3 regions of the Streptosporangium sp. NPDC053982 genome follow, and region 2 is predicted to be linked to each of the others. Evidence: predicted binding sites of a transcription regulator. Region 2 holds the regulator's gene; each other region holds the start of a gene.

Region 1 (7,547 bases), on a different contig from region 2:
GTGGACCCGCGCCGTCAGGTGCCGGTCGCCAACACCCTCATCGTGGCCCTGTTCGTCTCGACGCTGGCCGGGTTCGTCCCGCTCGGCCAGCTCGCCGAGGCGACCAGCATCGGCACCCTGTTCGCCTTCGCGATCGTCAACGCGGGTGTGCTCGTGCTGCGCCGGACCCGCCCGGAGCTGCCGCGCAGCTTCCGCACGCCGTTCTTCCCCGTCACCCCGATCCTCGGGGTGATCTTCTGCTTCGTCGTGATGGCCGGGCTCGCGTCCGTCACCTGGCTCGCGTTCGGGGCCTGGATGGCGGCCGGTCTGCTCGCCTACTTCCTGTACGGCTACCGCCACTCCCGTCTCAACCGGAGCGCCAGATGAAGATCGAGCACATCCTCGCCGGGTTCATCCCCGAGACACGGGGCAGGGACGGGCTGGCGCTGGCCGTGCTGCTGGCCAGGCAGGCCGGGGCCCGGCTGACCGTCGGACACGTCCACCCGCCCGCCTGGCCCACGCCGGGCCCCGGGAAGGTCGACGCCGAGTGGCGGGCCTACATCACCGCGCAGGCCGCCCAGGCGCTGCAGCAGGCGCGGCTGGCCCTGACCGGCGTCCGGGACGTGCCGATCGACTACATGCTGGAGGCCGACCGCGGCAGCGGGCGCGGGCTGGTCGGGCTCGCCGGGCGGATCGGCGCCGACGCGGTGGTCATCGGCTCCGCGCCCAGGGGCTCCCGGGGCCGCATCGCACTGGGCAGCACCGCCGACCAGCTCCTGCACTCCTGCCCGGTGCCCGTCGCCCTGGCCCCGCGCGGGTACGCCGAGGACCACCCGCCGGCGATCCGGCGGCTGGTCGTGGCCTACCGCCGCGACCCCGCCTCCGACGACGCCGTACGGCCGGCCGCGGAGATCGCCGTGGCGCTGGGGACGCCGCTGCACCTGATCACCCTGGTCGTGAGCCGGGGGATGCGGGTGAAGGCGGCCGAGCAGACGCTCGACCGGCTGCGTGAGCGGGCCGCCGCCGACCTCGGTGAGGCGGCGCACGGGCACGACGTGGAGGTCACGACGCAGGTGCTGGAGGGCGGGGACGTGGCGTCCGCGCTCGGCGGCGCCGGGTGCGAGGGCGCGCTGCTGGTCTGCGCCTCCAGCACGGCCGGCCCGCTGCGCCGGGTCTTCCTCGGCGACACGTCAATGAAGATCATCCGCGCGTCGGCGTGCCCGGTGATGATGCTGCCCCGCAACCCGCCGCCGCGGCCGTCCGGCACGGCGACCCATGGGGCCGTATCGCCCATGCGGGACAACTGCGGCCTTTGAGGCGGAACCCACCGGACCGGATTCCGCATCTTTTTTCCAATCAGCTTGACCTTGGGCGTCCACCGCTTTACCGTCACTGTCCGTAACCGCACCTCGCGGCCTTATCGGGTAAACCCTGACGCTCCCGTCACCGAAGGTCCCTGTCCCGCGCACCAACCCAGCGGTTGGGGCATAAGTTGCGAGGGAGCACAATCAAGTGAAAGCAGTGCATAACAGAGCCGGGGGGCCACACTATGCCGTCTGAGTACGCCAAGTCGCTGGGTGCACGACTCCGTGCCATCCGCACCCAGCAGGGCCTGTCCCTGCACGGAGTCGAAGAGAAGTCGCGCGGGCGCTGGAAGGCGGTCGTGGTCGGCTCCTATGAGCGCGGTGACCGCGCCGTGACGGTCCAGAAGCTTGCCGAACTGGCTGATTTCTACGGCGTGCCGGTTTCGGAGCTGCTGCCCGGCGGCGCCGCGCCGAGTCCGCTCGGCCCGACGCCGAAGCTTGTCATCGACCTTGAGCGCCTTGCCCAGCTCCCCAAGGAGAAGGCCGGCGCGCTGGCCCGTTACGCCGCCACCATCCAGAGCCAGCGTGGCGACTACAACGGCAAGGTGCTGTCCATCCGCCAGGAGGACCTCCGCTCCCTGGCGGTGATCTACGACAAGTCCCCGGCCGAGCTCACCGAGGAGCTCATCAACTGGGGCGTGCTCGATCCCGAGGCACGGCGCGCCGTCGAGTCGTTCTGACCGTCGCCGTGGGCGTGCCGCCGCGGCGCGCCCACGGCCGCGGAGCGCGACACGCCGTATCCCCGGAAGATCACTCGCATACCGCCACAGAAGACCTTCGCTGTGGTAGGAAAAGGCAAATACGGCTTTAGCGAGATGTGGTGAACATGGCACGGAGAGAGGATCGGCACGATCACTCTCCTCCGTCCCCGAAAAGCCGCCTCGACGTCGTCGTGGCGATGCTCGGCTCGACGAAGACCCGCGCCTTCCTGCGGCTGCTGACCTCCGTCGGGGCCAGCAGGACCCAGGACACCCTACGGCTGCTGCCCTTCGTCGTCATGGCCGTGGTCGCCCTGGCCGACCTCGGCTCGGGCCCGGAGACCGGGCTGCTCCCCCTGCTGGCCCTCGGCCCGGCGTTCGCCAGCGTCGCCTGCGGCCTGGGCCGGACGACGGTGGTCGGGATCGTCGCGCTGGCGCTGTGCGTCGCCCTCGGCCTGCACTACGACGTCCTGTGGAGCTCCCGCACCAACATCACCATGATGGCCATCCTGGGCGTCACCATGGCCAGCGTGCTGGCCAGCGCCGGCCGGCTCCGCCACGAACGGCAACTCGCCGACGTCCGCTCGGTGGCCGAGGCCGCCCAGCGGGTTCTGCTGCGGCCGGTGCCGCGCCGGGCCGGACCCGAGATCGGCGTCGCCGTCTCCTACACCTCCGCCACCGCCGAGGCCCGGATCGGCGGCGACCTGTACGACGTGGTCACCACCCCGCACGGGGTGCGGATCATCGTCGGGGACGTGCAGGGCAAGGGCCTGGAGGCGGTGGAGACGGCCGCGGTGGTGCTGGGCGCCTTCCGGGAGGCCGCCCACGACGAGACCGGGCTGCTGCGCGTGGTGACCCGCCTGGAGAACGCCCTGACCAGAGAGCTTTCGGGCGAGCAGTTCGTGACGGCGATCCTCGCCGAGATCACCGGCGACGCCTCCATCACCATCGTCAACTGCGGTCACCCGCCGCCCATGGTGCTGGGAGCCGGCGGCAAGCAGTGCTTCGCCGAACCGCCCGAGGAGGCGCTGCCCCTGGGCATGGGCGCACTGCGGGTCAGCGAGCCGAAACCGTACCGCATCCCCTTCGAACCCGGGGAGCAGGTGCTCTTCTACACCGACGGGGTCATCGAGGCGCGCAACGGGGCGGGCGAGTTCTATCCGCTGGAGGCGCGGGCGCACCTGCTCGGCGGATCGGATCCGCAACTGGCCCTGGACGCCCTGCGCGCCGACCTGCTGCGGCACGTGGGCCGCCCGCTGGGCGACGACGCCGCGATGCTCCTGCTGCGCCACCGGGTGGACCGCCGGACGGACTCCTCGGACGCGTCAGCCCCCTCGGCGGTCCCCTGAGCCCGGCCCGGGTCTCCTGAGCCGCGCCCCCTGCCCCAGGTCTCCTGAATGCCCGGCAGGGGTCTCTTGAGCGCCCGGCAGGGGTCTCCTGAGTGCCCGGCAGGGCCACAGGACGGGACCGGGACGCCGCGGACGCGGGCGACGGGATGACGGAACGACGCGGTGAGGGGCGCGCCTGCCGGCGTGTGAGGGGGTGCGCCGGGCGGCGGGGTCAGCCGGCCAGCGGGACGCTGCCGGGCAGGGTGGGCTGGACGGGCACGCCGAGCATCTTCTCGACGGTGGCGACGAACCGCTCCGCCTCGGAGATCAGCTCCTCGGCGTCGCGCGCCGACACCACGCGCGTCATGCCGGCCTCGGCCGAGGCACGCTTGGTGGCGCTCATCTCGAAATAGGGGGCCCAGTCGGCCAGCCGGGGCTCCGCCTCCGGCAGCAGCTCCCAGGCGCTGCGCAGCCTGCGCCTGCGGCCGTCCATGGGGCGCGGGCGGGCGGCCAGGACCGCGGCGGCGGCACGCAGGGCCGCCAGGTGGGCCGCGACGTAGCGGGTGGCGGGGGTGGTCGCGGCGGCGGCCTCCTCCAGGCAGTCGCGCGCATCGGCCAGATGCGCCCGGACCGTGGGCGAGAGCCGGGGCCCGCCCGAGTCACCGGGTCGATGGATCACTGCGCTTCAACCTCCTTGGTCGCAAGCGGCTCCCGGCGTTCTCACCGGTGATGTCAAGGCTCGCAGACACCACCGACAAATCCGCCGGGCGGCCGGACGAGGAGCTTCCCCTCTCCCCGTCCGGTTCCCGCCCGCCGTCGCCGCCGTGACGGCGGCGACGGCGGACGACCGCCCCTGGACGCGAGCCGCGAGCCTCGCATCTTTACATCGAACATAAATTCGATCACCCGCACTGTCAAGCAGTGCGGCGAACAAAGGTTCGATCGGCGGGAAAAGCGAGAACCCCGGGAGATGGGGATCTCCCGGGGTTCTCCGCGCTCGAACAGGCGCTCGGGGACGGCCGGCGAACCGGCGGGACGGGCTCCCGCCGCGGCCGCCGCGCGCCCCCGCGGCCTCCGCCGTACCGGCTCCGCCGGGGAACGGCGGGCCGCGGCGGAGACGGCGTACGGGGAGGCGGCGGACGGGCCGCGGTGGAGACCGCGGACGGTCCCTGTGGGCTAGCTCACGAACCTCCTGCGGACGGTCCCCGTGGGCTACCGCACGAACCTCCCGCGGACGGTCCCCGTGGGCTACCGCACGAACCTCCCGCGGACGTGCACCGGCACCCCGGTGCCGAGCAGCTTGGGCAGTGCCGACGCGACGTTCATCGGCAGCCGCACACAGCCGTGCGAGGCCGGGGCCAGCGGCACCGACAACGCGCCGTGCAGGGCGATGCCGCCGTTGAAGAAGATCGGGTTGTACAGCTTGCCGAGGTAGGAGGTGTGCCAGCCGCTTCGCCGCCAGGTCGTCCGGTAGTCGCCCGTCGGCGTGCGGGCGTTGCCGCAGAACCGCTGGGTCCGGCCGTTCCAGGTGGCCGTCTCGCAGTAGGGGATCCCGCTGCCGGAGGAGATGTGGCTGATCAGCCGCACCCTCCCGCCGACGTACAGGACCATCACCTGCTGGGTGAGGTTCACCTCGACCCGGGTCGCCCGGCCGCCCGGCACGAGCACCCTCGGGGCGCGCGGAGCCTCCAGCGCCCGCCACGTCCTGCTCGCCACGGTGCTGGTCGGCGCGATGCCGTTGACCTTCTGGAAGGCCCACAGCGCGGTCAGGGTGCCCCCGCCGTACCGGCCGTCGGCCGTGCCCGGCATGTAGCCGAGCTGCTGCAGCCGCGTCTGGAGCACCTTGACCTCGGCCCCCTTGGCGCCGAGCCGGAGCGTCCGGCCGGGCGCGGTGAACGCGGGCGCCGCCGTCGGGACCGCGGCCGCGCCGACCGGGGCCCCGGTGACCGTGGAAGCGGTGACCGGGACCGCGGCGGCCGGGAGGGCGCCCGCCGGGGTGCGGGGAGCCGCCGCGGCGCTCGCGAGACCGGGTGAGGAGACAAGGAGGGCCGCCGCAGCCAGCGTGGCCGCTCCGAGCCGCCGTCGGACTCTCATCTGGACCATCCCCTCGTTACCGTGATTTCTGGATCAAGGGACCATAGTGCATCGGCGTCTCGTCCCCATCACGGTCAATGGGACGGCATGCAACGGTCCAACTGTTTAGAGTGGCCGCGTGCCAGAAAAGTTGCATCCGAATGTGGAGAAGGTCGCCGCGGTCCTCCGCGAGCACGGCGCCACCGGTGAGATCGTGGTGTTCGAGGAGGCGACCCCGACCGCGGCGACGGCGGCGGCCCGGCTGGGCTGCGAGGTCGGAGCGATCGCCAACAGCCTGGTCTTCGACGCCGACGGCGAGCCGCTCCTGGTGCTCACCAGCGGCGCCCACCGGGTGGACACCGCCCTGGTGGCCCGGACGGCCGGCGTGGCGAAGGTACGGCGCGCGAGTCCCGACTTCGTCCGGGCGGCCACCGGCCAGGTGATCGGCGGGGTGGCCCCGATCGGCCATCCGGCCCCCCTGCGGACCCTGGTCGACACCTGGCTCGGCCGGTACGAGACGGTGTGGGCCGCGGCGGGTCACCCGCACACGGTCTTCCCCACGTCCTTCGCCGAACTGCTCCGCCTCACCGGGGGCGTCGCGACCGAGGTGGAGGAGCCGGCCCTCGCGCGGGAGACGGCCTCGGCGGAGGAGAGGACCACCGCCGGGTAGGAGGCCCGTGACGCCGCGGGCCGTCGGCCGCCGGCGCGCTCACCGGGACGGCCGGCCGGTTCCCGCCGCGCCGCCGTACCGCCGGGCGTTCATTTCCCGGCTCGGTCCGGTTCGGGCGGCATCGTCCCTGCTAGGGTGCGGAAGGTGATCGGACTGCGCCGGGTCGGACCCGCTGAGTTCACCTCCCGGCTGGACGCGGTCCTCGCCGTCTACACCGCCGCGATGAGCCCGCCCGAGGAGCAGGTCCCGGGCCGCAGGACGATCATGGAGAACCACTCCGTCCAGCCCGGGTTCTCCTGCGTGTTCGCCGAGGACGCCACCGGCACGCCGGTGGGTCTCGCCTACGGCTTCCACGGGGTCCCCGGGCAGTGGTGGCACGACGTGGTCATGCGGGCCCTCGCCGACCGGAACGGCGAGGGGAGCGCGCGGGGCTGGCTGGGAGACGCCTTCGACCTCGCCGAGGTCCACGTCCACCCCGACCACCAGGGCGGGGGAATCGGCCGGGCGATGGTCGTCGCGGTGTGCGGCGGCCGTCCGGAACGCACCGCCGTGCTGTCGACCCGTGACCGGCCCACCGCGGCCAGGCACCTCTACCACAGCATGGGCTTCGTCGACCTGCTCACCCGGTTCGTCTTCCCGGGCGGCCACGAGCGCTACGCCATTCTCGGGACGGTGCTCCCCCTCAGGCCGATGGCCGGACGGCCTCCGGAGGCGTGAGCCGGACGGCGTGAGCGGGGTGACGCGGCGGGCAGCGCGAAGCCGCCGCCCACCGATCCGCCCGCCGTGCCGTCCGCGTCCGGCTCCGGTCCGCGGCCCGCCGTGCCGCCCGCCATGCCGTCCGCGTCCTGCTCCGGCCCGCCGCGCACCCGCGACCGGGCTTGAGGCTCCGGGACCCGGCTCAGGCGAGGGCGGCCTGCGGGGCGACGGGGAGCCCGGGGGAGATGTCGAGCGCCTGGAAGACCTCGCGGGTCGCGCTGGAGCGGTTGAAGGTGATGAAGTGGATGCCCGGCGCGCCCTCGTCGAGGAGCGTCCGGCACAGCTCGATGGCGTGCTCGATGCCCAGGCGGCGCACGGCGGCGGGGTCGTCGGCGACGGCCTCGAACCGCGCCGCGACCTCCGGCGGGAACGGCGCGCCCGACAGCTGCTCGGACCGGGCGATCGTGCTCATCTGGGTGACGGGCATGATGCCCGGGATGATCGGCGTGTCGCAGCCGGTGGCGGCCACCCGGTCGCGCAGCCGGAGGTAGTCCTCGGCGCGGAAGAACATCTGGGTGATCGCGTAGTCGGCGCCCGCACGGCACTTGCGCACGAAGTACTCGGTGTCGGACTCGATCGTGGCCGACCTGGGGTGCTTGTAGGGGAAGGCGGCCACGCCCACGCAGAAGTCGCCGGACTGGCGGATCAGCCGGACGAGGTCCTCGGCGTACTGGACGCC
Region 2 (7,547 bases):
ACAACGTGCTGCACCCCATCGGCTGGGACTCCTTCGGCCTGCCCGCCGAGAACGCCGCGATCAAGCGGAACGCCCACCCGGCCGAGTGGACCTACGCCAACATCGACACCCAGGCGAACTCCTTCAAGCGCTACGGGATCTCCTTCGACTGGTCGCGCCGCCTGCACACCAGCGACCCGGAGTACTACCGCTGGACCCAGTGGCTGTTCAACCGCTTCTTCGAGCGCGGCCTGGCCCACCGCAAGGGCGGTCTGGTCAACTGGTGCCCCGCCGACCAGACCGTGCTGGCCAACGAGCAGGTCAAGGACGGCAGGTGCGAGCGGTGCGGCGCCGAGGTCGTCCGCCGCGAGCTGACCCAGTGGTATTTCAAGATCACTGACTACGCCGACCGGCTGCTGGACGACATGGCCCAGTTGGAGGGCCAGTGGCCCGAGCGCGTGCTGACCATGCAGCGCAACTGGATCGGCCGCTCCGAGGGCGCCGACGTCGACTTCGCGGTCGAGGGCCGCGACGAGCCGGTCACCGTCTACACCACCCGCCCCGACACCCTGTACGGCGCGACCTTCTTCGTGGTCGCCCCGGACGCCCCGCTGGCCGAGGAGATCGTCTCCGAGGAGCAGCGGGAGGCGTTCGAGGCGTACCGCGCCGAGGTGGCCAAGCTGTCGGACATCGACCGGCTGTCCACCGAGAAGGAGAAGACCGGCGTCTTCCTGGGCCGCCACGCGATCAACCCGGTCACCGGCGAGCGCATGCCGGTCTGGGCGGCCGACTACGTGCTGTCCGACTACGGCCACGGCGCCATCATGGCCGTCCCCGCGCACGACCAGCGTGACCTGGACTTCGCCCGCGCCTTCGACCTGCCGGTCCGGGTCGTCGTGCACACCGGCCTGGCCGACCCGGGCGAGACCGGCGTCGCCACCGCGGGGGAGGGCACCCTGGTCAACTCCGGCCCGCTGGACGGGCTGAGCAAGGCCGAGGCGATCAGGAAGATCATCGAGGTGCTGGCCGAGCGCGGCACCGGACGGTCCACGGTCAACTTCCGGCTGCGCGACTGGCTGCTGTCCCGCCAGCGCTTCTGGGGCTGCCCGATCCCGATCATCCACTGCCCGGACTGCGGCGAGGTGCCGGTGCCGGACGACCAGCTGCCGGTCACCCTGCCCGACCTGCGCGGCGAGGCCCTGGCGCCCAAGGGCGTCTCCCCGCTGGCCTCGGCCGACGACTGGGTCAAGGTCGCCTGCCCCAAGTGCGGCGGCTCCGCGCGGCGGGACACCGACACGATGGACACCTTCGTCGACTCCTCCTGGTACTTCCTGCGCTACGTGGACCCCTCCTACGAGGAGGGTCCGTTCGACGTGGAGAAGCTGCGCCTGTGGGGGCCGGTCGACCAGTACGTCGGCGGCGTCGAGCACGCGGTGCTGCACCTGCTGTACGCGCGGTTCTTCACCAAGGTCCTGCACGACATGGGCCTGGTCGGCTTCACCGAGCCCTTCCGGCGGCTGCTGAACCAGGGCCAGGTCATCAACCAGGGCAAGGCGATGTCGAAGTCGCTGGGCAACGGCGTGGACCTGGGCGAGCAGATCGACGCCTACGGTGTGGACGCCGTCCGGCTGACCGTGGTGTTCGCCGGCCCGCCGGAGGACGACATCGACTGGGCCGACGTCTCCCCGGCCGCGTCGCAGAAGTTCCTGGCCCGCGCCTTCCGCGTCATGGCCGAGGCCGGCACGGCCTCCGCCCCCGGCGCCGACGTCTCCACCGGTGACCTGGAGCTGCGCCGGTTCACCCACCGGACCGTCGACGAGGTCACCAAGCTGGTCGAGTCCCACCGCTTCAACGTCGCGGTGGCCCGCCTGATGGAGCTGACGAGCGCGGCCCGCAAGGCCATCGACGCCGGTCCCGGCGCCGCCGATCCGGCGGTCCGCGAGGCGGCCGAGGCGCTGGCGGTCATGCTGTCGCTGGTCGCGCCGTACACCGCCGAGGAGGGCTGGGAGCGGCTGGGCCACCCCGCGTCGGTGGCCAGGGCGGGCTGGCCCGCGGTCGACCCGGCCCTGCTGGTCCAGGAGTCGGTCACCTGCGTGGTGCAGGTCGCGGGCAAGGTCCGCGACCGGCTGGAGGTCTCCCCGGAGATCTCCGAAGCCGAGCTGGAGACGCTGGCGCTGGCCTCGGACAAGGTCCGGGCCTTCCTGGACGGTGACCCGCGCAAGGTCATCGTCCGCGCGCCGAAGCTGGTCAACATCGTCCCCTGACACGGCTCGGACCGCCCCCGGAGCGGGCGGTCCGGCACGTGTGCCTCCCGGGTGCCGCCACAGGGCCCGGGAACGGGCCCGTCGTCCTCCCGGACGGCGGGCCCGCTCGCGTTCGGCCCGGGTACCGCGACCCTCCGCCGGAGCCGCGATCCGGCCCGCCCGGATATCGCCTCGAAGATCGGGTGGATCGGTGACAGGATGGCGGCGACAGGACGGACGATCACAGGGAGCACGGCATGCGGCGCGTCTTCGGAATCTCACAGTGCCCTGTAGGACCAGAGCTCCCGAGGACTTCGACCGCCTGTGCCCACCATCAACATCGGTATCCTCGCGCACGTCGACGCGGGTAAGACCAGCCTCACCGAGCGCCTGCTGTTCGACACCGGAGTCATCGACCGTCTCGGCAGCGTCGACGGCGGCAGCACCCAGACCGACACCGGTGACATCGAACGGCAGCGCGGCATCACCATCCGTTCCGGGGTCGCCTCCTTCGGCGTCGGCGACCTGCGGATCAACCTGATCGACACCCCCGGTCACTCCGACTTCATCGCCGAGGTCGAGCGGGCCCTGCGCGTGCTCGACGGCGCGGTCCTCGTCCTGTCCGCCGTGGAGGGCGTGCAGGCACAGACCCGCGTCCTGATGAGGACGCTGCGGGAGATGCGCCTGCCAACCCTGATCTTCGTCAACAAGGTCGACAGATCCGGCGCCCGTCCCGACGGGACGACGGCGGACATCCGGCGAAGACTGGCGCCGCACGTCGTTCCGATGAGCTCCGTCCGGCGGGCGGGAACCCCCGCCGTCCGCGTCACGCCGAACTCCCTGGACGAGCCCGGTTTCCGCGCCCGGGTGGCGGAGGTCCTCGCCGAGAACGACGACGCGCTGCTCGCGGCCCTCGTCGACGGCCCGCCTCCGACGCCCGATGAGCTGGGGGTGAAGATACGCGCCCAGGTCGCCGCAGGCCTGCTCCACCCGGTCTTCTTCGGTTCGGCCCTGGCCGGTCAGGGCGTCGGGACGCTGATCGACGGGATCGCCCGTCTGCTGCCGCCCGGCTGCGACGCCGGAGGGACCGGTGCACGCGGCACCGTCTTCGCCATCGAGCGCGGAGGCGCGGGGGAGAAGATCGCCTACGTGCGGATGCACGCCGGTGAGCTGCGCGCCCGGCAACGCGTCACCCTCCACCGCGGAGAACCGGACGGTGGCGTCAGCGAGCATCCCGGCCAGGTCACCGTCCTGCGCGTCGTCGGTTCCGCGGAGCAGGGACCGCACCGGCTGACGGCGGGGGACATCGCCAAGGTATGGGGACTCTCCGGGGTGCGGGTCGGAGACCAGATCGGTTCCGCGTACGGGCTCGCCCGGCGGCCGCGCTTCGCCCCGCCCGGTCTGGAGACCGTCGTCCGGCCGGCACGGCCCGGTCAGGAGGCGCGGCTGCACGCCGCGCTGCTGAGCCTGGCCCAGCAGGATCCGCTCATCCACACGCACGTCACCCCCGAGGGGGAGACCTCGGTGCTGCTGTACGGGGAGGTCCAGAAGGAGGTGATCGCGGCGATGCTCCTGCGCGACTTCGGGGTCGAGGCCGTCTTCGAGCCGAGCCGTACGGTGTACCTGGAGCGGCCGACGGGGACGGGGGAGGCCGTCGAGGAGATCAGCCGTCACGGGCGCAACGACTTCTACGCGACCGTCGGGCTGCGCGTCGAGCCGGGCGTGACCGGATCGGGGCTCGCCTTCCGGCGGGAGGTGGAGCTCGGATCGCTCCCGCGTCCCTTCCACCGGGCGATCGAGGAGGCCGTCCGCGACACCCTCCGGCAGGGGATGCACGGCTGGGCGGTGATCGACTGCGTCGTCACCCTGACCCGGACGGGCTTCGCGCCTCCGCTCAGCACGGCCGGGGATTTCCGGCACCTCACTCCGCTCGTCCTGATGCGGGCGCTGGCCGCCGCCGGGACCCGCGTCCACGAGCCGTGTCACGCCTTCGAACTGGAGATCCCCGCCGACACGCTGAGCGCGGTCACCGCACTGCTCGCCGAGCACGGGGCGGAGACGGCGGCCTCCGCCGGGGGACCGGAGACGTGGTCGCTGAAGGGGGACATCCCCGCGCGCAGGGTGCGGGAGGTGAAGCGCCGGCTTCCCGGCCTGTCGCGGGGCGAGGGGATCTGGTGGTCGGGGCCGGCCGGTGACCGGCCGGTCACCGGCCCGCCTCCCCACCGCGCGCGGTCGGACGGCAACCCGCTCGATCGCGTGGAGTATCTCCGCCATCTCGCGCAGCGCGGCGGGGTGCGGTGAGGGCGGTGCCGAGGACGGCGGTGCCGAGGACGGCGGTGGCGAGGACGGCGGCGCCCGCCGTTCCGGCATCCGGTGACGGCGCGTGGGGCGGCGGGAGGAAGAACAGGACGCGGAGGCCGATGGGCCCGTGAAAAGGAGCGGGCCCCGGTGGAGACCGGGGCCCGCTCCTCCAGGGAAGGGTCTAAAGCTTGCGCAGCACCGCGACGACCTTGCCCAGGACGGTCGCCTCGTCGCCGGGGATCGGGTCGTAGTTCGGGTTGTGCGGGACCAGCCAGACATGGCCGCCCTTGCGCTTGAAGGTCTTCACCGTGGCCTCGCCGTCGATCATCGCGGCGACCACGTCGCCGTTGTCGGCCACGGGCTGCTGGCGGACGACGACCCAGTCGCCGTCGGCGATGGCGGCCTCGATCATCGAGTCGCCGGCCACCTGGAGCAGGAAGAGCGTGCCCTCTCCGACGAGCTGCTTGGGCAGCGCGAAGACGTCCTCGACGCTCTCCTCGGCGAGGATCGGGCCGCCCGCGGCGATCCGGCCGACGAGCGGGACATAGGCCGCGGTGGGGCGGCTGACGCCCTCCTGGGCGGCGTCCGGGTCCACCCACAGCACCGGCTCGCCGGGGAGGCGTACCTCGAGCGCGCGGGGACGGTGCGGGTCGCGGCGCAGATAGCCCTTGCGCTGCAACGCCGTCAGCTGGTGCGACACGCTGGAGGTGCTGGTGAGCTGCACCGCCTCGCCGATCTCCCGCATGGACGGCGGGTAGCCGCGCTGCTGCACCGAGTCGCGGATCACCTCAAGGATCTTCCGCTGCCTGGGGGTGAGGCCGAGGGAGTCACGTCTGCGCACCGCCAGGTCGTTGACGGCCGAACCGTTCTCGTCGTGCTCGCTCATGCGATCTCCTTGCCTCCCGGTCTGCATTGCCCGTGTCGCCCACAGCGACCGTACCGCCGTCGAAGATCATGTTCAAACAACTGTTCGAGTCTTCCTCGAAATGACCGACGGCGTGGTGTACAACATCGTACGGGAGTTCGATCGACATCGTGTTCGATTCGCCGATCTTTCCTCGACGTGTGTTCGACCAGGTCGGAGGGGGTGGTCAATATGAAGGCGACCGCGGCGGAGATGGCGGCGCCACGATCCCGGCGGCGGCCCGGCCGTAGGCCCGGGCCGCCGGGGAACGTCCGATACCCTGGTGCGCCGGTCCGGCTCACCAGGCGGGGCAGGGCCGTCGTGCTGGCGGTCCTCACGCTCGTCACCCTGGGGGCGCTGTGGCTCGGTCCCCGCATCGACGCGACCCTCGGGGTCGGCTATCCGGGGTGCGCCGACTCCTCGTCGGTCCCGGCCCGCGACGCCGGGCCCCGGCAGGCGGCGCCGTGATCATCGTGACGGCGCGTCCCGGAGGGTGACCGCGCGTCCCGGCGGCCGGCGTCCCGGCCGCCGGGACGCGGCGGCCTCAGGGTGCGGCCTCAGGGTGCGGCCTCAGGGTGCGGCCTCAGGGTGCGGTGGCTTCGTGGGGCGTGGGGGCGAAAGGGGCATAGGGGGTGTTACCGCCGTGACTGCCGGGGCAGGAGGGGGCGACACGCCGGGTCGGCGCGCTGATCAGCGACTTCGGCGCGCGGGGCCCGGCTGACTTGCGTTCATGGTCGGACCCTCCTACCGTTGGACCACAACATCTAGTGGCTCCACCGGTGAACTTCACCATAGATTGTGTTTTCGTTACCGCATTTCGACCCCTGGAAGACGTGCGCGCGCGCCCCTGCCATGGGGTTTGCGGGAAACACGAGGCGAAACACAGGGCGCGGGCCACCTGCAGGCCAAGGAGGCGACCCGCGTGCACTGTCCGTTCTGTCGTCACCCGGACACGCGGGTCATCGACAGCCGGTCCACCGACGACGGCGGCGCCATCCGCCGCAGGCGCACGTGCCCCGAATGCGGCCGCAGGTTCACCACGCAGGAGACCGTCCTGCTCATGGTCAGCAAGCGCAGCGGGGTCACCGAGCCGTTCTTCCGGGACAAGGTGATCGCCGGGGTGCGGCGGGCGTGCCAGGGGCGTCCGGTGAGCGAGGACTCCCTCGCCCAGCTGGGCCAGCGGGTGGAGGAGAGCATCCGCGCGACGGGAGCGGCCGAGATCGCCGCCCCCGAGGTGGGGCTGGCGATCCTGGGCCCGCTGCGCGAGCTGGACGAGGTGGCGTACCTCCGGTTCGCCTCCGTCTACCGCGGCTTCGAGACCCTGGCCGACTTCGAGGCCGAGATCGAGCAGTTGCGCGCGGAACGCTCCGCCAAGCAGGACCGAAACTGAATCCGAACCCCGGGCGCCGGGGGCCAGAGCGGCGCGTTGATGTGGTCCGACTCGTGGGTTCCGCGAAAAGGCGGGGCCCCGGAAGGGGGAAGTCATGACGGAGACGGTCAGCGGTACGGCCGCGGGCGGGGGCAGGCGGCTGCGCAAGGGGCTGAAGATGAAGCGCATCTTCACCACCCCCGGAGTGCATCCCTACGACGAGGTGTCCTGGGAACGCCGTGACGTCGTCATGACCAACTGGCGGGACGGCTCGATCAACTTCGAGCAGCGGGGCGTGGAGTTCCCCGAGTCCTGGTCGGTCAACGCCGCCAACATCGTGACCACCAAGTACTTCCGTGGCGCGGTCGGCACCCCGCAGCGCGAGTGGAGCCTCAAGCAGCTGATCGACCGCGTGGTGGGCGTCTACACCAGGACCGCGGTGGAGAACGGCTACTTCGCCACCGACGAGGACGCCGAGATCTTCGACCACGAGCTCAAGCACGCCCTGGTCAACCAGGTGTTCAGCTTCAACTCGCCGGTGTGGTTCAACGTGGGCACCGCCTCGCCGCAGCAGGTGAGCGCCTGCTTCATCCTCGCCGTCGACGACACCATGGAGTCGATCCTCGACTGGTACAAGGAAGAGGGCGTGATCTTCAAGGGCGGTTCGGGCTCCGGCGTGAACCTCTCGCGGATCCGCTCCTCCAAGGAACTGCTCTCCAGCGGTGGTACGGCCAGCGGCCCGGTCTCCTTC
Region 3 (7,547 bases), on a different contig from region 2:
GCCGTCACCGGGAGCACCGTCACCCAGAGCGCCGTGGCCGGGAGCGCCGCCGTCACCGGACGGCGACCGCGGCGGGGCGGAGTCGAGCTCGGTCATGTCCTCGACGGGGACGACGACCTCGATCTCGATCTCCTTCTCCGAGGGGGGCTGCACCACGACGGCCGGACGGGGACCGCCGAGGAACTCGGCGACCTCGCTCACCGGGCGCACGGTCGCCGACAGCCCGACGCGCTGCGCGGGGGCGGGCAGGAGGGCGTCGAGCCGCTCCAGGCTGAGGGCCAGGTGGGCGCCGCGCTTGGTGCCCGCCACCGCGTGCACCTCGTCGACGATGACCGTCTCCACCCCGCGCAACGCCTCGCGGGCCTGGCTGGTCAGCAGCAGGAACAGCGACTCGGGGGTCGTGATGAGGATGTCGGCGGGCCTGGCCGCGAACCGGCGCCGCTCCTCCGGCGAGGTGTCGCCCGACCGGATCGCCACGGAGATCTCCGGCACCGGCAGTCCGAGCCGCCGGGCGGTCTGCCGCAGCCCGGTCAGCGGCGCCCGGAGGTTGCGCTCGACGTCGACCGCCAGCGCCTTGAGCGGCGACACGTAGAGCACCCGGCAGCGCCGGGCGGCCTCGCCGTCCTCTCCGGCGCGCCCGCGGGGACCGCCGGAGCCGCGAGGGTCCCGCCGGTCGCCGGACTTCCGGACGACCCGCTCGGTCCCGCCGGACGGGGCGGAGCCGGGCCCGCCGTCCGCCCCGGAGACAGCGGCCGTCTCCGCCGCCTCCGCCGCGCGCTCGGCGGCCAGCCGGTCGAGCGACCACAGGAACGCCGCCAGCGTCTTGCCGGAGCCGGTGGGCGCGACGACGAGGGTGTTGTCCCCGCGGGCGATCGAGGCCCACGCCCCCTCCTGGGCGGCGGTGGGCATGGCGAAGGCGCCGGCGAACCATTCCCTGGTCACCGGGCTGAAGTGGTCGAGCGCTGAGCCGGTCACGGATCCATACTGCCCTTCGCCACCGACAGAACCGTCCGCCCGCGGGACGTCACACGGTGCGGGGGGATATCGACAGAATCTACCTTGAACATGATCTGAGGTCCTTGTTATCCGTTTTAAACCTTTTATCCGCATAATTCTCGCGTGCACAGTTACGACGAGCGGCTGACGGACCTGGTCTTCTCCTACATGAAGGAGCGGCTCTCACTCGACCCCGTCCCCCTCGACAACCCCGGCGTGAAGGACAAACTCGACGCGGCCCTCGCCGGGCTCATCACGCCCGGCGGCACCGACGCCGGAAAGGTCCTGGACGTCTACGCGACCCAGCTGGCCCCGGCGGTCATCTCCGCCGACAGTCCCCGCTTCCTGTCGTTCATCCCGGCCGCCCCCACCAAGGCCGCCCTGCTGTTCGACATGGTGGTCTCCTGCGCGTCGCTGCAGGGCATCTCCTGGCTGGAGGCCTCCGGCGCGATCGCCGCGGAGAACCAGGTGCTCAGGCTGATCGCCGACAGGGCCGGCATGCCGGCCGGCGCGGGCGGCTGCTTCGTCTCCGGCGGCTCGGCCGCCAACCTGTCCGCGCTCGTCGTGGCCAGGGACACCGCCCGGCACCGCCGCCCCGGGGGCCGCCTGCGCGTCGCCGTCAGCGACCAGGCGCACTCCTCCGTCTCCAACACGCTGCGGATCATCGGCGTGGACGCCCTCGTCGTGCCGTCCGCCGACCACCGCCTCACCGGAGAGGCGCTGCGCGCGGCCCTGGCGGCCGACCCCGACCCCTCCGACGTGATCGCCGTCGTGGCCACCTGCGGAACCACCAACGCCGGGATCATCGACGACCTCGCCGGGGTCTCGGAGGTCGCCCGCGAGCGCGGCATGTGGTTCCACGTGGACGGCGCGTACGGCGGCGCGGGGCTGTTCGCGCCCTCCGTGCGCCACCGCTACGAGGGGATCGAGCACGCCGACTCCTTCGTCGTCGACCCGCACAAGTGGCTGTTCGCGCCCTTCGACTGCGCGGCCCTGCTCTACCGCGAGCCCCGCCTGGCCCGCGCCGTGCACACCCAGGACGCCTCCTATCTCGATGTCCTGCACGTGGAGGGCGACGAGTGGAACCCCACCGACTACGCCTATCACCTGACCAGGCGCGCCCGCGGCCTGCCGCTCTGGTTCTCCCTCGCGGTCAACGGCACCGACGCCTACACCGAGGCCGTCGAGAGGGGGCTGTGGCTGGCCCGCGAGACCGCCGCGCTGATCGGCCGCACCGGACACCTGGAGCTGATCCGCGAGCCCGAACTGTCGGCGGTGCTCTTCCGCCGCGCCGGCTGGACCGGGCGGGACTACTACGAGTGGTCCGAGCGGCTGCTCGCCGGGCAGGTCGGGTTCGTCACGCCGACCGGATGGGAGGGCGAGACGGTCGGAAGGTTCGCGTTCCTGCATCCCGGCACGACGATGGAAATCGTGGAGGAGATCATCGCCACGACGGCGTGACCGCGGCCCGGGGTGGCCCGCTGCGGGCCCACCCCGGGCCCGCCGTCGGGCTCACTGCTGGGTCCACCGTGGGCCCGCGGCGCAGGTCCCGGGTCCGTCCCGGCCCGTCCCGGCCCGTGCCGGGCGGCGTGGCCGCCCGGCGGACACCGGGCGCGTCCGGTCATGAGCACCGCGGGGAGGGGTCAGACTGGAGGCATGCGCCTGTCGGATTTCTGGAACCGGATGAGACTCCACTTCGGTGACGCCTACGCCGAGTCGTGGGCCCGCGACTACGTCATCGCCGGCCTGGACGGCAGGACGGTGAACCAGGCGCTGGCGGACGGCATCGCCGCCAAGGACGTCTGGCGGGCCGTGTGCGGGGTGTCCGACGTCGCCGCCGCCCTGCGCTGAGCGCCGGCGCGCGCCGATCCGCCGTCCGCACCGTCCCGCCGGTCCATGCCGCGCGGCCGATCCGCCATGCCGTCGTCCGCGACATCCCGTCGTCCACGCCGACCCGCCGTGCGCGCCGATCCGCCGTCCCGCCGGTCCGTGCCGTGCGGCCGGCCCGTGCCATGCGGTCCATCCGTCCCGCGACGCGGGGCGCCGGGGACGGATGGGAGCGTCGAGCCTCCGTCGAACAATCGTTCGGCTATATTGGACACGCCGCCACCGATGGCGTGCTCTTCCAGAAAATGTCGGTCGCACCCCGTAGCTTTCTGGCAACCGATTCATCCCGTGACCCTCCAGGGGGGCTCCCATGGCAGCTAACGACCGCGAGAAGGCGCTCGAGACCGCTCTCGCCCAGATCGAGCGGCAGTTCGGCAAGGGCTCCGTCATGCGTCTCGGCGACGAGGCGCGGGCGCCCATCGAAGTGATCCCGACCAGCTCCATCGCACTCGACGTCGCTCTCGGCATCGGCGGGTTCCCGCGCGGCCGCATCATCGAGATCTACGGTCCCGAGTCCTCGGGTAAGACCACGGTCGCCCTGCACGCGGTGGCCAACGCCCAGAAGGGCGGCGGCATCGCGGCGTTCATCGACGCCGAGCACGCCCTCGACCCGGATTACGCGAAGAAGCTGGGCGTCGACACCGACGCGCTCCTCGTCTCCCAGCCCGACACCGGTGAGCAGGCGCTGGAGATCGCCGACATGCTGATCCGGTCCGGCGCGGTCGACCTGCTGGTCATCGACTCGGTCGCGGCCCTGGTGCCCAAGGCCGAGATCGAGGGCGAGATGGGCGACAGCCACGTCGGTCTCCAGGCGCGCCTGATGTCCCAGGCCCTGCGCAAGATCGCCGGCGCGCTCAACAGCAGCGGCACCACGGCGATCTTCATCAACCAGCTCCGCGAGAAGATCGGCGTCATGTTCGGCTCGCCCGAGACCACGACCGGTGGAAAGGCGCTGAAGTTCTACGCCTCGGTCCGTCTCGACATCCGCCGCATCGAGACGCTCAAGGACGGCACGGAGGCGGTCGGCAACCGCACCCGGGTGAAGGTCGTCAAGAACAAGATGGCCCCGCCCTTCCGCGTGGCCGACTTCGACATCCTCTACGGCGTCGGCATCTCCCGTGAGGGCGGTCTGATCGACATGGGTGTCGAGCACGGCTTCGTCCGCAAGTCCGGCGCCTGGTACACCTACGAGGGCGACCAGCTGGGCCAGGGCAAGGAGAACGCCCGCAACTTCCTGCGGAACCACCCGGACATGGCCAACGAGATCGAGAAGAAGATCAAGGAGAAGCTCGGCATCGGCCCGCGCCTCGACAGCCCGGCCACCCCGCCGCCCGCCGCTTCCGCTCCCGCCGCGTCCGGCCGGGGTTCCAAGGCGACCCCCAAGCCGGGTGACGCCTGATCCGGGACCGGCCGATGACGACGGGACCTGACTCGACGACAGGACCGACGGGATCCGACTCCGGTCCGGCCGGCCAGGCCGGGCCGCGGGACTGGGGCGCCTGGCCCGACGTGCCCGAGCCCTCGGGTTCCTCCCGGAAGGGGGGAAGACGCGAGGGCCGGCGCGGAGGGAGGCGTTCCCGGAGCGCCCTCGACGGGCGTCTCCCGGACGGGCCGGTCGAGGGCTCCCCGGCGAGCCAGGGCCCCGACGCCGACCCGCAGGCGGTGGCTCGCGCCATCTGCCTGCGGTTGCTGACCATGGGGCCGCGCACCCGGGCGCAACTCGCCGAGGCGTTGCGCAAGCGCGACGTGCCCGACGAGGCGGCCGAGGCCGTGCTCGAACGGTTCTCCGAGGTCGGGCTCATCGATGACGAGGCGTTCGCCGCCGCCTGGGTGAGCTCGCGCCACACCGGGCGGGGGCTGGCCCGCAGGGCGCTCGCCTCGGAGCTCCGGCACCGCGGGGTCGACGAGGACACGGTGAAGGAGGCCGTGGAGCAGCTCGACCCCGAGCAGGAGGAGGAGACCGCTCGCAGGCTGGTGGCGCGCAAGCTCTCCGCCACCCGGGGGCTGGACCGTGCCGTCCGGACCCGCAGGCTGGCGGGCATGCTCGCCCGCAAGGGGTACGGTCCGGGGCTGGCGTTCCGCGTGGTCCGCGAAGCCCTGGAGAACGAGGAGCCGGAAGGCGCCGCGTTCGCCGACGACCTCGACCACCCCTTCGACTGACGCGCTTCCCGGCCCGAAGGTCGGAGCGCCGCGGACGATTCCGGTAGCACTCCGGTCCGGGCGTCGCCTCCGCGATGCCGCTCCGGAACGCCGCCTTCGCGATGCCGGCCGGTTCGTAGTGCGCCTTTGCTTGCCCGTTACCTGTTTGACGCTTAGCCTCGACGACAGTGAGGAGTTACTCCGCGCAGTGCGGATTGTCATAACGGTTGATTACGGGCGAACAAAGCGGCGGATGAGGGCGGACGACGCGCCGGCGTGATCAGCCGGTGTGGAGTGGACCCTCGGTCGGCACCTGCCGTGGTGACGACACCGCCTGACTTCTCCGTGCCGTGCGCGTGACCCCTCGCATGCTTGATATCCGCGACGCGAGGAGGGCGGGGCGCGCATGGATCCGATTGTGGTCGTCATACTGACCGGGGCCGTCGCGGTTCTTTCGGTGGTGACGATAGTCGCGTTGATCGTGTTGCTGCGCCGTACCGGCGGCGGGCCGATAGGCCCTTCTCCCGCGCAGCTGGCCGAGGTCCAGACCGAGCTGGAGGCCGCCCGGCGGGAGGCCGCCGACATCCGGGCCAAGGCGGAGAGCGACGCGGGGGAGATCCTGCGCAGGTCCGAGCTGGCCGTCGAGGCCGCCGCGGAGCTGCGCAAGGAGGCCGAGGCGGAGAGCCGGGGCCTGAAGTACGAGATCAAGGAGCTCCGCTCGGACCTGGAGCGGCGGGAGAACCGGCTGGCCGAGCGGGAGCAGCGCCTGGACGAGGAGGCGAGACGCCAGGCCGAGCGGGCCCGCAAGCTCGCCGAGACCGAGACCGAGCTGGCCGCCCGCCGGGAGGAGCTCGACCGCGTCGCCGATGAGCGCAGGGCCGTTCTGGAGCGGGTCGCCGGTCTCACCGGTGACGAGGCCAAGACCGAGCTGGTGCGCGAGATCGAGAACCAGGCCAAGCGCGAGGCCGCCCTGATCGTCCGGCAGATCGAGAGCGACGCCCGCAAGGAGGGCGAGAAGCGCGCCACCAAGATCGTCACACTGGCGGTCCAGCGGGTGGCCACCGAGCAGACCGCCGAGTCCGTCGTCAGCGTCCTGCACCTGCCGGGCGACGAGATGAAGGGCCGCATCATCGGCCGCGAGGGCCGCAACATCCGCGCCTTCGAGACGACGACCGGGGTCAACCTCATCATCGACGACACGCCCGAGGCGGTCCTCCTGTCGTGCTTCGACCCGGTCCGCCGTGAGACCGCCCGGCTGACGCTGGAGAAGCTCGTGCTCGACGGGCGCATCCATCCCCAGCGGATCGAGGAGGCGCACGAGCGCAGCAGGGCGGAGGTCAGGGAGCTGTGCGTGCGGGCCGGTGAGGACGCCCTGGTGGAGCTGGGCCTCACCGACATGCACCCGGAGCTGGTCACCCTGCTCGGCCAGCTCCGCTACCGCACCTCCTACGGCCAGAACGTGCTGGGCCATCTCATCGAGTCGGCCCACATCGCCGGGATCATGGCCGCCGAGCTCCGGCTCGACCCGACGCTGCTCAAGCGCTGCACCGTCCTGCACGACATCGGCAAGGCCCTCACCCACGAGGTCGAGGGCAGCCACGCGCTCATCGGTGCGGAGATCGCCAGGAGATACGGCGAGCACGAGGACGTCGTCCACGCCATCGAGGCCCATCACAACGAGGTGGAGGTCAAGACCGTCGAGGCGGTGCTGACCCAGGCGGCCGACGCCATCAGCGGCGGCCGGCCGGGCGCCCGGCGCGAGTCGCTGGAGGCGTACGTCAAGCGGCTGGAGCGGCTGGAGGAGATCGCCACCTCCTATGACGGCGTCGAGAAGGTCTTCGCCATGCAGGCCGGCCGGGAGGTCCGCGTCATGGTGAAACCCGACGGTGTGGACGACATCCAGGCCCAGGTGATCGCCCGCGACGTGGCCAAGCAGGTGGAGGAGGAGCTCACCTACCCGGGGCAGATCCGCATCACGGTCGTGCGGGAGTCCCGCGCCACCGAGTTCGCCCGCTGAACCCGCCCGACCCGCCTGTCCCGTCTGCCAGGTCTGCCAGGTCTGCCAGGTCTGTCCGCCTGGCCCGTCCGGTCCGCCCTGCCGCCCGTACGGTTCCGGCCGGTCCGTGCCCTCCGGCCCACCGGATGCCCTCTCCGGGGGCGGGACCCGTGGCCGGTCCGTGGGACGGCCGGGACGGACCGGGCCGGGCTCTCAGCCGCGGAAGATCTGCTGGTAGAAGGCGAGCTCGGTGGCCAGGGCCGCGCTGCGGGTCTCCACGCGGCGGAAACCGTGGGCCTCGCCCTCGAAGGTCATGTAGGTGCACGGGACACCGCGCTCGGCGAGCGCGTCGGCGAACGCCTGCGACTGGGCGGGCGGCACAACCGGGTCGGAGAGCCCCTGCAGGAGCAGCATCGGGCAGCTCACCCCGGCGACCCGGGCGAGCGGTTCGCGGGAGCCGTACAGGACGGGGTCCTCCGGGCCGACCAGCCACTCGACGTAGCGGGACTCGAAGTCGTGGGTGGCGGCG

Evidence for each region. The regulator LexA, encoded in region 2, represses DNA repair genes until DNA is damaged. The targets are predictions, from matches to a motif close to TCGAACANNTGTTCGA.
Region 1: the regulator LexA is predicted to act here: its motif matches at 4,296-4,311, upstream of ACZ6W9_RS06385 (SAV_6107 family HEPN domain-containing protein).
Region 3: the regulator LexA is predicted to act here: its motif matches at 3,070-3,085, upstream of recA (recombinase RecA).

What each region holds. Positions count from the first base shown of each region.
Region 1 is NZ_JBVJKQ010000003.1:248,990-256,536, forward strand. It holds gene ACZ6W9_RS06365 (amino acid permease) at 1-366, shown strand, start outside; gene ACZ6W9_RS06370 (universal stress protein) at 363-1,295, shown strand; gene bldD (transcriptional regulator BldD) at 1,529-2,023, shown strand; gene ACZ6W9_RS06380 (PP2C family protein-serine/threonine phosphatase) at 2,170-3,390, shown strand; gene ACZ6W9_RS06385 (SAV_6107 family HEPN domain-containing protein) at 3,602-4,048, opposite strand; gene ACZ6W9_RS06390 (L,D-transpeptidase family protein) at 4,618-5,463, opposite strand; gene ACZ6W9_RS06395 (YbaK/EbsC family protein) at 5,582-6,112, shown strand; gene ACZ6W9_RS06400 (GNAT family N-acetyltransferase) at 6,257-6,829, shown strand; gene metF (methylenetetrahydrofolate reductase [NAD(P)H]) at 7,011-7,547, opposite strand, start outside.
Region 2 is NZ_JBVJKQ010000026.1:59,908-67,454, reverse strand. It holds gene leuS (leucine--tRNA ligase) at 1-2,243, shown strand, start outside; gene otr(A) (tetracycline resistance ribosomal protection protein Otr(A)) at 2,547-4,523, shown strand; gene lexA (transcriptional repressor LexA) at 4,705-5,409, opposite strand; gene ACZ6W9_RS35200 (hypothetical protein) at 5,749-5,895, shown strand; gene nrdR (transcriptional regulator NrdR) at 6,350-6,817, shown strand; gene ACZ6W9_RS35190 (vitamin B12-dependent ribonucleotide reductase) at 6,912-7,547, shown strand, end outside.
Region 3 is NZ_JBVJKQ010000006.1:192,629-200,175, forward strand. It holds gene ACZ6W9_RS12525 (Lhr family helicase) at 1-909, opposite strand, end outside; gene ACZ6W9_RS12530 (pyridoxal phosphate-dependent decarboxylase family protein) at 1,120-2,457, shown strand; gene ACZ6W9_RS12535 (DUF3046 domain-containing protein) at 2,653-2,847, shown strand; gene recA (recombinase RecA) at 3,194-4,282, shown strand; gene recX (recombination regulator RecX) at 4,297-5,043, shown strand; gene rny (ribonuclease Y) at 5,429-7,039, shown strand; gene ACZ6W9_RS12555 (S9 family peptidase) at 7,232-7,547, opposite strand, start outside.